Linked DNA regions of Eleftheria terrae. The protein of the gene in region 3 interacts with the protein of the main gene of each other region in a pairwise test. Links are inferred from orthologs where the notes say so. Each region holds a gene or a part of one and is shown on either strand. Other genes may lie near its edges. The genes, in order: dnaE, ctaD and N7L95_RS00630.

Region 1 (4,208 bases), 1.5 Mb from region 3 along the record:
AAGCGCGGGTCGGCCTGCAGCCCGCTGACGAAGTCGCGCACCGCAGGCGCCGGGCCGGCCAGGAAGAGGTTGATGCCTTCCTCGGCCAGCAGCACGGTGCCCATCAGGCCGAGGCGCTGGGCCTCGGCATGCAGCCGCTCCCGCAGTGCGGCGCAGTCGTCCAGCGAGACGAATTTGTAGGCGGAAATGTTGAGGATCTCGTTCACGCCCGGATTTTAGGCAGGGCCAGGCCGTGACCTTCCCTAAAATCGGCGCATCCGGACCGTGTTGCGCGGCCGCTGCCGGGATGTGGGCGCATGCTCCCCGGTGGTGCGGCCTTCCGCCACGGCCAGCCCGCGCCGTGGGCGCCGACCCGACTCGGCATCACCGCCCGGCGTGGCGCCGCGTCGCCACGCTTCACTTATTAGATTCACGCAATGCCCTTCGTACACCTTCGCACCCACACCGAGTTCTCGGTGGTGGACGGCACCCTGCGTGTCGACGATGTGGTGGCCGCCGCCGCGGCCGACCAGCAGATCGCGCTGGCGATCACCGACCTGAGCAATCTCTTTGGTGCCATCAAGTTCTACAAGGAGGCGCGCGGCAGCGGTGTCAAGCCGCTGATCGGCGCCGACGTGTGGCTGGAGCCGGGCCACGGCGAGAAGGCGCCCAGCCGCCTGCTGCTGCTGATCCAGGACAAGGCCGGCTACCTCAATCTTTGCGAACTGCTGGCGCGCGCCTGGACGCAGAACGTCAACCTGGCCAAGGCCTGCCTGAAGTGGGAATGGCTGCAGGACCTCAATGGCGGCCTCATCGCCTTGTCGGGCGCCGACCTGGGCCCGGTGGGCCAGGCCCTGCTGGCGCGCGACGATGCACGTGCCGAAGCGCTGGCGCAGCGCCTGGCAGCGCTGTTCCCGCAGCGGTTCTATATCGAACTGCAGCGCGCCGGCCAGCCCGGCAACGAGGCGCATGTGCGGGCCGCGGTGCCGCTGGCCGCCCGGCTGGGCCTGCCGGTGGTGGCGACCCATCCGGTGCAGTTCCAGACGCCTGATGACTTCGAGGCGCACGAGGCCCGCACCTGCATCGCCGAAGGCGAGACGCTGACCAACCCGCGCCGCGTCAAGCGCTTCACCCGCGAGCAGTACTTCAAGACCCAGGCCGAGATGGAGGCCTTGTTCGCCGACCTGCCGTCGGCGTTGGCCAACACGGTGGAGATCGCCAAGCGCTGCAGCCTGACGCTGGTGCTGGGCAAGCCGCAGCTGCCCGACTTCCCGACGCCGGAGGTGGACGGCCGCCGCATGCCGATGGAGGAGTACTTCCGGTATGCCTCGCATGAGGGCCTGAAGGAGCGCATGCTGCTGCTCTTCCCGGACGCCGCCAAGCGCGAGGAAGCGATGCCGCGCTACGTGGAGCGGCTCGACTTCGAGATCAACACCATCCTGAAGATGGGCTTCCCCGGCTACTTCCTGATCGTGGCCGACTTCATCAACTGGGCCAAGAACAACGGCTGCCCGGTGGGCCCGGGCCGGGGCTCGGGGGCCGGCTCGCTGGTGGCCTATGCGTTGAAGATCACCGACCTCGACCCGCTGCGCTACAACTTGCTGTTCGAGCGCTTCCTGAACCCCGAGCGGGTCTCGATGCCCGACTTCGACATCGACTTCTGCCAGGCCAACCGCGACCGCGTCATCGACTACGTCAAGGAGAAGTACGGCCGTGATGCGGTGTCGCAGATCGCCACCTTCGGCACCATGGCCGCAAAGGCCGCGCTGCGTGACGTGGGCCGGGTGCTGGGCATGGGCTATGGCCACGTGGACGGCATCGCCAAGCTCATCCCCGCGCCGCCGGGCAAGACCGTGACGCTCAAGCGCCCCGGCGACAAGCCCGACCCCGGCATCATCTACGCCCGCAAGGAAGCGCCCGAGATCGAGGAGCGCGAGAAGAACGAGGAAGAGGTGGCCGAGCTGCTCGCACTGGCCGAGCGGGTCGAGGGCATGGTGCGCAATATCGGCATGCACGCTGGCGGCGTGCTGATCGCGCCCGGCAAGATCACCGATTTCTGCCCGCTCTACATGCAACCCGGCAGCGACTCCGCGGTGTCGCAATACGACAAGGACGACGTCGAGGCCATCGGCCTGGTGAAGTTCGACTTCCTGGGGCTGGCGACGCTCACCATCCTGGAGACGGCCAAGGAATTCATCGTCAAGCGGCACCCGTCGCAGAAGGACTTCGCTTTCGAGACCATTCCGCTGGACGACAAGGCGTCCTACCAGCTGCTCTCGGAAGGCAAGACGGTCGCCGTGTTCCAGCTGGAAAGTCGCGGCATGCAGGGCATGCTGCGCGACGCCAAGCCGAGCGTGTTCGAGGACATCATCGCGCTGGTGGCGCTCTACCGCCCAGGCCCGATGGACCTGATCCCCAGCTTCTGCGCCCGCAAGCACGGGCGCGAGGAGGTCGAGTATCCGCACCCGCTGATGAAGGAGGTGCTGGAGGAGACCTACGGCATCATGGTCTACCAGGAGCAGGTGATGCAGGTGGCGCAGCGGCTGGGCGGCTATTCGCTCGGCGGCGCCGACCTGCTGCGCCGCGCCATGGGCAAGAAGAAGGCGGAGGAGATGGCCAAGCACCGGCTGATCTTCGCCGAGGGCGCTGCCAAGAACGGCATCCCGCCCGAGCTGGCCAACGAAATCTTCGACTTGATGGAGAAGTTCGCCGGCTACGGCTTCAACAAGTCGCACGCGGCCGCGTATGCGCTGCTGGCCTATCACACGGCCTGGCTCAAGGTGCACTACCTGGCCGAATTCGTCGCAGCCAACATGACCGTGGCGCTCGACGACACCGACAAGCTGAAGATCTTCTACGACGATGCGGTGGCCCTGGGCATCACCTTCGAGCCGCCCAACGTCAACACCGGCGGCTACCGCTTCGAGCCGGTCGCCAACAAGGTGGTGCGCTACGGCCTGGGGGCCGTCAAGGGCACCGGCCAGAGCGCCATCGAGGCCATCGTGCAGGCGCGGGAGGAGGGGGGGCCTTTCAAGAGCCTGTTCGACTTCTGCGCCCGGGTGGACCGCAGCCGCATCAACAAGCGCACGGTGGAGGCACTGATCAAGGCCGGCGCCTTCGACACGCTCGAGCCCAACCGGGCGCAGCTGGTCGCCAGCATCGGGCTGGCCTTCGAATACGCCGGCGCGCAGGCGGCCAACGCCGACCAGGGCGGTCTGTTCGATTTCGGCGACTGCCATGCCTCGTCCTCGCAGGAGCCCGAGCTGGTGGCGGCCGAGCCGTGGAGCATCAAGGAACGCCTGGGTTTCGAGAAGGTCGCCATCGGCTTCTACCTGTCGGGCCACCTGTTCGACGAATACGAGCCCGAGGTGCGCCAGTTCGCCAAGCGCAAGATCGCCGACCTGATCGACAGCCGCGAGCCGCAGATGCTGGCCGGCATCGTCAGCGACCTGCGGGTGGTCAACGGCCAGCGGGGCCGGGTGGCCATCTTCAAGCTCGATGACCGGAGCGAAGTGATCGAGGCGGTCGCCAACGAGGAGTTGCTGGACGCCCATCGCGAGCTGTTCAAGGACGACGAGCTGATCGTCGTGCAAGGCAAGGTGCAGCCCGACCGCTTTTCCGGCGGGCTGCGCCTGAACGTGCAGCAGGTCTGGGACCTCACCAGCGCCCGCTGCCGCTTCGGCAAGTACCTGCGGGTGGCGGTCAACGGCTCGGCGCCGCCCATCGGCGAGCTGATCAGGCAGTTCCCGCCCAAGCGCACCCAGACCGAGCACGGCGACCTGCTGCAAGGCCTGACCGTGCGGCTGCTCTTGAACCGCCCGGCCGCCTACGGCGAGCTGGACCTGGGCGAAGAGGCGCGTTTCTATCCCAGCGACGAGGCTCTGCAGCGCTGGCGCCAGGGCGCCCAGGCCGGGCAAGCCACCGTCATCTACGAGGAGCCGCAGAAAGCCATGTGAGGCCGGTGGGACGCCTTTTGTGGATTCCTCCGGCACGTTGGTCGGAAACGTGGGCGATCTTCCCTTCGATGGGCTGGAAGCGCACTAAGATGCCGGCATTGTTGTACTGGGTCGGCTCCGATGCGGTGCCGGCCGATGTGGAGCCCGCAGTGAAAGCAATATCAGCAGCCGTTGGCCTGGCGCTCGCCGTCGCGGCGGCGGCCAGCGCCGCCCAGGATGTCGGCGTCTCGGTGAGCATCAGCCAGCCGGGGGTGTACGGCCGCATTGACATCG
Region 2 (3,103 bases), 4.4 Mb from region 3 along the record:
TTCCTTCCTGTCCACGCTCGACAACAGCCAGCGCGAGATGTCCGACACCGGCAAGCCCTCGGGTGACGACTACCTGCTGCGGGTGGACAACCCGCTGGTGGTGCCGGTCAACAAGAAGATCCGCATCGTCACGACCGCCAACGACGTGATCCACGCCTGGATGGTGCCGGCCTTCGGCGTCAAGCAGGATGCCATTCCCGGCTTCGTGCGCGACACCTGGTTCCGTGCCGAGAAGACCGGCGACTACTACGGCCAGTGCGCCGAGCTGTGTGGCAAGGAACACGCCTACATGCCCATCCACGTGAAGGTGGTCAGCGACGCCGAGTACACCGCCTGGGTGCAGGGCAAGCAGAAGGAAATGGCCGCCAAGGCAGACGATCCGAACAAGGTGTGGCAGTTGCCCGACCTGGTGGCGCGTGGCCAGCAGGTCTACAGCGCCAACTGCGCGGCCTGCCACAAGGCTGACGGCAGCGGCGGCGGCCCGGTCAAGGCGCTGGCTGGCTCGCCGGTGGTGCTCGATGCCGACAAGAACAAGCAGCTCGCCATCGTGCTGCACGGCGCGGCCAATGGCGCGATGCCGGCATGGAAGCAGCTGTCCGACACGGAGATCGCCGCGGTGGTGACGTATACCAAGAACTCGTGGTCGAACAAGACGGGCCAGCTGGTGCAGCCGGCCGAAGTCGTCGCGGCTCGCAAGTAAGCCCTAGGCAGTATTGAAAAAGGAACCGACATGAGTGCAGTTCTCGACCCCCACGGTCACGCTGCGGGCGACCACGGCCATGACCATGCCCACGACCATCCGCACGGCTGGCGCCGCTGGGTGTTCGCGACCAACCACAAGGACATCGGCACGCTGTACATGCTGTTCAGCTTCGCGATGCTGATGGTCGGCGGCGTCCTGGCGCTGCTGATTCGCGCCGAGCTGTTCCAGCCCGGCCTGCAGATCGTGAACCCCGAGCTGTTCAACCAGTTCACCACCATGCACGGCCTGATCATGGTGTTCGGCGCGATCATGCCGGCCTTCGTCGGCTTTGCGAACTGGATGCTGCCGCTGCAGATCGGCGCCTCCGACATGGCCTTCGCCCGGATGAACAACTTCAGCTTCTGGCTGATGATCCCGGCGGCCATCATGCTGGTGGCGTCCTTCTTCATGCCGGGCGGCGCGCCCGCAGCCGGCTGGACGCTCTATGCGCCGCTGACCCTGCAGATGGGCCCGTCGATGGATGCCGGCATCTTCGCGATGCACATCCTCGGCGCCAGCTCCATCATGGGCTCGATCAACATCATCGTGACGGTGCTCAACATGCGCGCGCCCGGCATGACGCTGATGAAGATGCCGATGTTCGCCTGGACCTGGCTCATCACTGCCTACCTTCTGATCGCGGTGATGCCTGTGCTGGCCGGTGCCATCACGATGACGCTGACCGACCGCCACTTCCACACCAGCTTCTTCAATCCGGCTGGCGGCGGTGATCCGATCATGTACCAGCACATCTTCTGGTTCTTCGGTCACCCCGAGGTGTACATCATGATCCTGCCGGCCTTCGGCATCATCAGCCAGATCGTGCCGGCCTTCGCGCGCAAGCGCCTGTTCGGCTACACCTCGATGGTGTATGCGACCGGCTCGATCGCGATCCTGTCCTTCATCGTGTGGGCGCACCACATGTTCACCACCGGCATGCCGGTGACCGGCCAGCTGTTCTTCATGTACGCGACCATGCTGATCGCGGTGCCCACGGGCGTGAAGATCTTCAACTGGGTGGCCACCATGTGGCGCGGCTCGATGACCTTCGAGACGCCGATGCTGTTCGCGGTCGGCTTCATCTTCGTGTTCACGATGGGCGGCTTCACCGGCCTGATCCTGTCGGTCGCACCGATCGACATCCAGCTGCAGGACACCTACTACGTGGTGGCGCACTTCCACTATGTGCTGGTGGCCGGCTCGCTGTTCGCGCTGTTCGCCGGCTTCTACTACTGGGCGCCGAAGTGGACCGGCGTGATGTATTCGGAAACCCGTGGCCGCATCCACTTCTGGGGCTCGTTGATCACCTTCAACGTCACCTTCTTCCCGATGCACTTCCTGGGCCTGGCCGGCATGCCGCGTCGCTACGCCGACTACCCGATGCAGTTCGCCGACTTCAACGCGCTGGCGTCCGTGGGTGCCTTCGCCTTCGGACTGATGCAGGTCTACTTCTTCCTGTTCGTCGTGCTGCCGGCCATGCGCGGCAAGGGTGAGAAGGCCGTGACCCGCCCCTGGGAAGGCGCCGAGGGCCTGGAATGGGAAGTGCCGTCGCCGGCCCCCTTCCACACCTTCGAGAACCCGCCCAAGCTGAACGCCAACGCCACCAAGGTGATCGGCTGAGCCGCGCTGCCCGGAGCTGACGATGACGACTGACGAGCAAAAGAAGAAGAACCTGCGCCTGGCCCTGATCCTGGCGTCCGTGGTGCTGGTTTTCTTCGTCGGCTTCATCGCCCGCATGGTGTTTTTCGGCGGTTGACGCAGGCAGGCACGGAGCTGACATGAGCGAGCGGAACCACGACGAAGCACGGCGCAGCGACAACCTGCGCATGCTGGGCAAGCTCGCCGTCGTGGTCGCGCTGATGGGCGGCTTCGCCTACGCGCTGGTGCCGATGTACAACGCCATCTGCTCCGCGCTGGGCATCAACGTGCTCTCGCGCAGCGAGCGGCTGTTGCCCGGCATGGCGCATGGCGGGTCGGTCAACACCCAGATCGACACTTCGCGCAGCATCACGATCGAGTTCGACACCAATGTGCGCGGCCCCTGGGAGTTCAAGCCGGCGGTGCGTTCGCTGACCGTGCATCCTGGCGAGATGACCACCGTGATGTACGAGTTCAAGAACGTGCAGAACCGCACCATGGCGGCCCAGGCCATTCCCAGCTATGCGCCGAAGCAGGCGATGTCGCACTTCAACAAGCTGGAGTGCTTCTGCTTCAACGAGTACACCCTGCAGCCCGGCGAGAAGAAAAACTGGCCGGTGGTGTTCGTGATCGACCACAAGCTGCCGAAGGACGTGACCACCATCACCCTGTCCTACACCTTCTTCGAGGTGGGCGGCAAGGTGCCGGCGGCACCGGCAGGGC
Region 3 (3,029 bases):
CGCCCGTGCCCAGCCCGCGCGTGGAGCCGCCTGCACCGGTAGCGCCGGCCGTCGCCATCCAGCCGCCACCGGTGGCGCCACCGCTTCCTGCCACCCAGCCGCCGGCCCGGGTGCCGCTTGCGCCGCGCCCGGCGCCGACGGTTGCCGCACCGGCCCCGCAGCGTGAAGACCTGGCTGGCGCGCCGACCGTGTCTGTGGAAGAGCTGATCGACCTGGAGCAGCAGGCCGAGTTCTTCGTGGCGCTGGGCCAGGAAGAGGCCGCCATCGACCTGTTGCTGGGCCATGTCTCCGGCCATCCGGATGGCAGTCCCTTGCCCTACCTGAAGCTGCTGGAGATCTACCAGCGCCGCGGCGAGCACGAGGCCTACGAGCGCATCCGCGAGCAGTTCAACGAGCGCTTCAATGCCTATGCCCCGGCGTGGGAGGATGCGCTGGCCGACGGCCGCTCGCTCGAGGACTACCCGACGGTCGTCTCCCGCTTGCAGGCGCTCTGGGAGACGCCCTCGCGTGCGCTCGAGGTGCTGCAAGCCTCGCTGTTGCGGCGCGACAGCGCCGCGCAGACCTTCGACCTGCCGGCTTATCGCGAATTGCTGCTGCTGTACTCGGTGGCGCGCGATCGCGCGGAAGGCGACAGTCCCGACGTCGACTTGCTGCTGCCGCTGGAGGCCGAGGGCGCCGACTTCTCGCACACCATGCTGGAGCCGCTGACCGCCACCACGCCGGTGCGGGCCTACGACGGGCCCGGCCCGTCGCACGAAGTGGATCTGCCGCTCGATCTGACGGCCAGCGGCACCGGCCTGCCGGAACTGCCGCCCGCCAGCCCGGCGGCAGCGCCCCGGTCCGGGCGCGACAACCTCATCGACTTCGAACCGATCGAGCTGGATCTGCCCGCGGACGGGCACAGCCGCCCCGGCAGCCGCAGCTCCTGACGCCGCAGCCGCCCGCCCGGCTGCTCAGGCCTGCCTCAGAGCCGCGCCAGGCGGTGCAGTGCCTCGCTCAGCGTGCCGTCCTGTTTGGCAAAGCAGAAGCGCACCAGCCGCTGTTCGCGCGGCTGGCTGTAGAACACCGACAGCGGGATCGCCGCCACCCCGATCTCGCGGGTCAGCCAGCGGCAGAATTCCACTTCGCCCAGGTCGCTGATGGCGCTGTAGTCGACGCACTGGAAGTAGCTGCCTTCGCTCGGCAGCAGGCGAAAGCGCGTGCCCGCCAGGCCGGCGCGGAAGAAGTCGCGCTTGCGCTGGTAGAAGTCGCTCAGGCCCAGGTAGGGCTGCGAGTCCGCCATGTAGGCCGCCAGGCCGTGCTGCATCGGCGTGTTCACCGTGAAGACGTTGAACTGGTGGACCTTGCGGAACTCGGAGGTCAGCGGGGCCGGCGCCGCCACGTAGCCCACCTTCCAGCCGGTGACATGGTAGGTCTTGCCGAAGCTCGAGACGATGAAGCTGCGCGCCGCCAGTTCGGGGTGGGCGGCCACGCTCTCATGGCGCCGGCCGTCGTAGACCATGTGCTCGTAGACCTCGTCGCTGATCACGACGATGTCGGTGGGCCGCAGCAGCTCGGCCAGGGCCAGCATGTCCTCGCGGGTCCAGACCGTCGCGCTGGGATTGTGCGGGGTGTTGATCAGCAGGGCCCGGGTGCGCGGCGTGATGGCCGCGGCAATGCGGCCGAAGTCAGGCCGGAAACTGCCTGGCTCGCCCTCGTGCCCCAGCGGCACGAACACCGCTTTCCCGCCGGCCAGCGCAATGTTCGGCTCGTAGCTGTCGTAGCAGGGTTCGAGCACGATGACCTCGTCGCCCGGCCGCACCACCGCCAGGATGGCGGTCAGGATGCCCTGGGTGGCCCCGGCGGTCACGGTCAGCTCGGTCTGCGGGTCGTAGCGCCGGTCATAGAGCGCTTCCATCTTGGTGGCGATGGCTTCGCGCAGTGCCGGCACGCCGGCCATCGCCGGGTACTGGTTGTGGCCGGCCTGCATGGCGGCGGCAACCGCCTCCACCAGCCGCGGGTCGCAGCCGAAGTCCGGGAAGCCCTGGCCCAGGTTCACCGCGCCGTGCTCCTGGGCGAGGGTCGACATCACGGTGAAGATGGTGGTGCCGACCTGTGGCAGCTTGGTGCCGATGTCGGGCGTGCGGGCAGTGGCGGTTGGCGTCATGGCGGAGATCTCCGGCGGCGTCACAGGTCGTAGCTGGGGGTTTCGTTGCCCATCGCCCGGGTGATGAGGCTGCGATTGAGGCGGTCCGACAGCGACTCGGCAAAGGCATAGACGAAGTTGCGCAGGTAGGCGCCGCGCTTGAACGCGATGCGGGCCACGTTCTGTCCGAACAGGTGGCCGGTGGGCCGCCACACCAGGTCGCCGCTGCCGGACAGGAAGGCCGGGTCGTCGCGCACCGCCATCTCGGCCACAATGCCCACGCCGAGGCCCAGGCGCACATAGGTCTTGATGACGTCGGAGTCGATCGCTTCGAGCACCACATTCGGCTTCAGCCGCTTGAGGGCGAAGGCGTGATCGATCTTGGTGCGCCCGGTGAAGGACGGGTGGTAGGAGATCAGCGGCTCGCCTGCCAGCTGCTCCAGCGACAGCCGGTCGACCTGGGCCAGCGGATGCTGGGCCGGGAACACCGCCACGTGCTGCCACTCGTAGCAGGGCAGGGTGATCAGTTCCTCGTAGCTGGCCAGCGACTCGGTGGCCAGCCCGATCTCGGCCGACTCCTCCATCAGCATCTGCGCCACCTGCTCCGGCGTGCCCTGGTGCAGGCTGACGTTGACCTTGGGGAAGCGCTTGCGCAGCTGGGCCACCGGCGTCGGCAGGACATAGCGGGCCTGCGTGTGGGTGGTGGCGATGGACAGCGTGCCGGCGTCCTGCTTGGAGAACTCCTCGCCGATGCGCTTGAGGTTGCCCACCTCGCGCATGATGATCTCGATGGACTTCAGCACCTCCTGGCCGGGTTCGGTCACCCGTTTGAGGCGCTTGCCGTGGCGCGCGAAGATGTCCACGCCCAGCTCCTCCTCCAGTTCCAGGATGGCTTTCGAGATGC

The links.
Region 1: the proteins of N7L95_RS00630 (region 3) and dnaE interact in binary tests that used the Escherichia coli proteins (3 or more experiments, as listed by UniProt). The link is inferred for Eleftheria terrae from one-to-one orthologs.
Region 2: the proteins of N7L95_RS00630 (region 3) and ctaD interact in binary tests that used the Escherichia coli proteins (3 or more experiments, as listed by UniProt). The link is inferred for Eleftheria terrae from one-to-one orthologs.

What each region holds. Positions count from the first base shown.
Region 1 is NZ_CP106951.1:1,607,188-1,611,395, reverse strand. The notes cover bases 76-4,135. They hold dnaE (DNA polymerase III subunit alpha), read left to right. Parts: upstream 76-416; coding sequence 417-3,935; downstream 3,936-4,135. Other genes in these bases: N7L95_RS07070 (hypothetical protein), read left to right, coding at 4,025-4,135; N7L95_RS07080 (sulfurtransferase), read right to left, coding at 76-206. Also shown: more of N7L95_RS07080, read right to left, coding at 1-75; more of N7L95_RS07070, read left to right, coding at 4,136-4,208. UniProt on the Escherichia coli protein: DNA polymerase III is a complex, multichain enzyme responsible for most of the replicative synthesis in bacteria. This DNA polymerase also exhibits 3' to 5' exonuclease activity. The alpha chain is the DNA polymerase catalytic subunit.
Region 2 is NZ_CP106951.1:4,468,148-4,471,250, forward strand. Bases 92-3,046 are described here. They hold ctaD (cytochrome c oxidase subunit I), read left to right. Parts: upstream 92-730; coding sequence 731-2,362; downstream 2,363-3,046. Other genes in these bases: coxB (cytochrome c oxidase subunit II), read left to right, coding at 92-700; N7L95_RS20005 (cytochrome oxidase small assembly protein), read left to right, coding at 2,385-2,498; N7L95_RS20010 (cytochrome c oxidase assembly protein), read left to right, coding at 2,521-3,046. Also shown: more of coxB, read left to right, coding at 1-91; more of N7L95_RS20010, read left to right, coding at 3,047-3,103. UniProt on the Escherichia coli protein: Cytochrome bo(3) ubiquinol oxidase is the terminal enzyme in the aerobic respiratory chain of E.coli that predominates when cells are grown at high aeration.
Region 3 is NZ_CP106951.1:58,880-61,908, forward strand. Bases 56-2,936 are described here. They hold N7L95_RS00630 (pyridoxal phosphate-dependent aminotransferase), read right to left. Parts: upstream 2,147-2,936; coding sequence 965-2,146; downstream 56-964. Other genes in these bases: N7L95_RS00625 (hypothetical protein), read left to right, coding at 56-929; N7L95_RS00635 (CysB family HTH-type transcriptional regulator), read right to left, coding at 2,167-2,936. In the rest of the region: more of N7L95_RS00625, read left to right, coding at 1-55; more of N7L95_RS00635, read right to left, coding at 2,937-3,029. UniProt on the Escherichia coli protein: Shows aminotransferase activity with methionine and histidine as substrates, and to a lesser extent also with phenylalanine.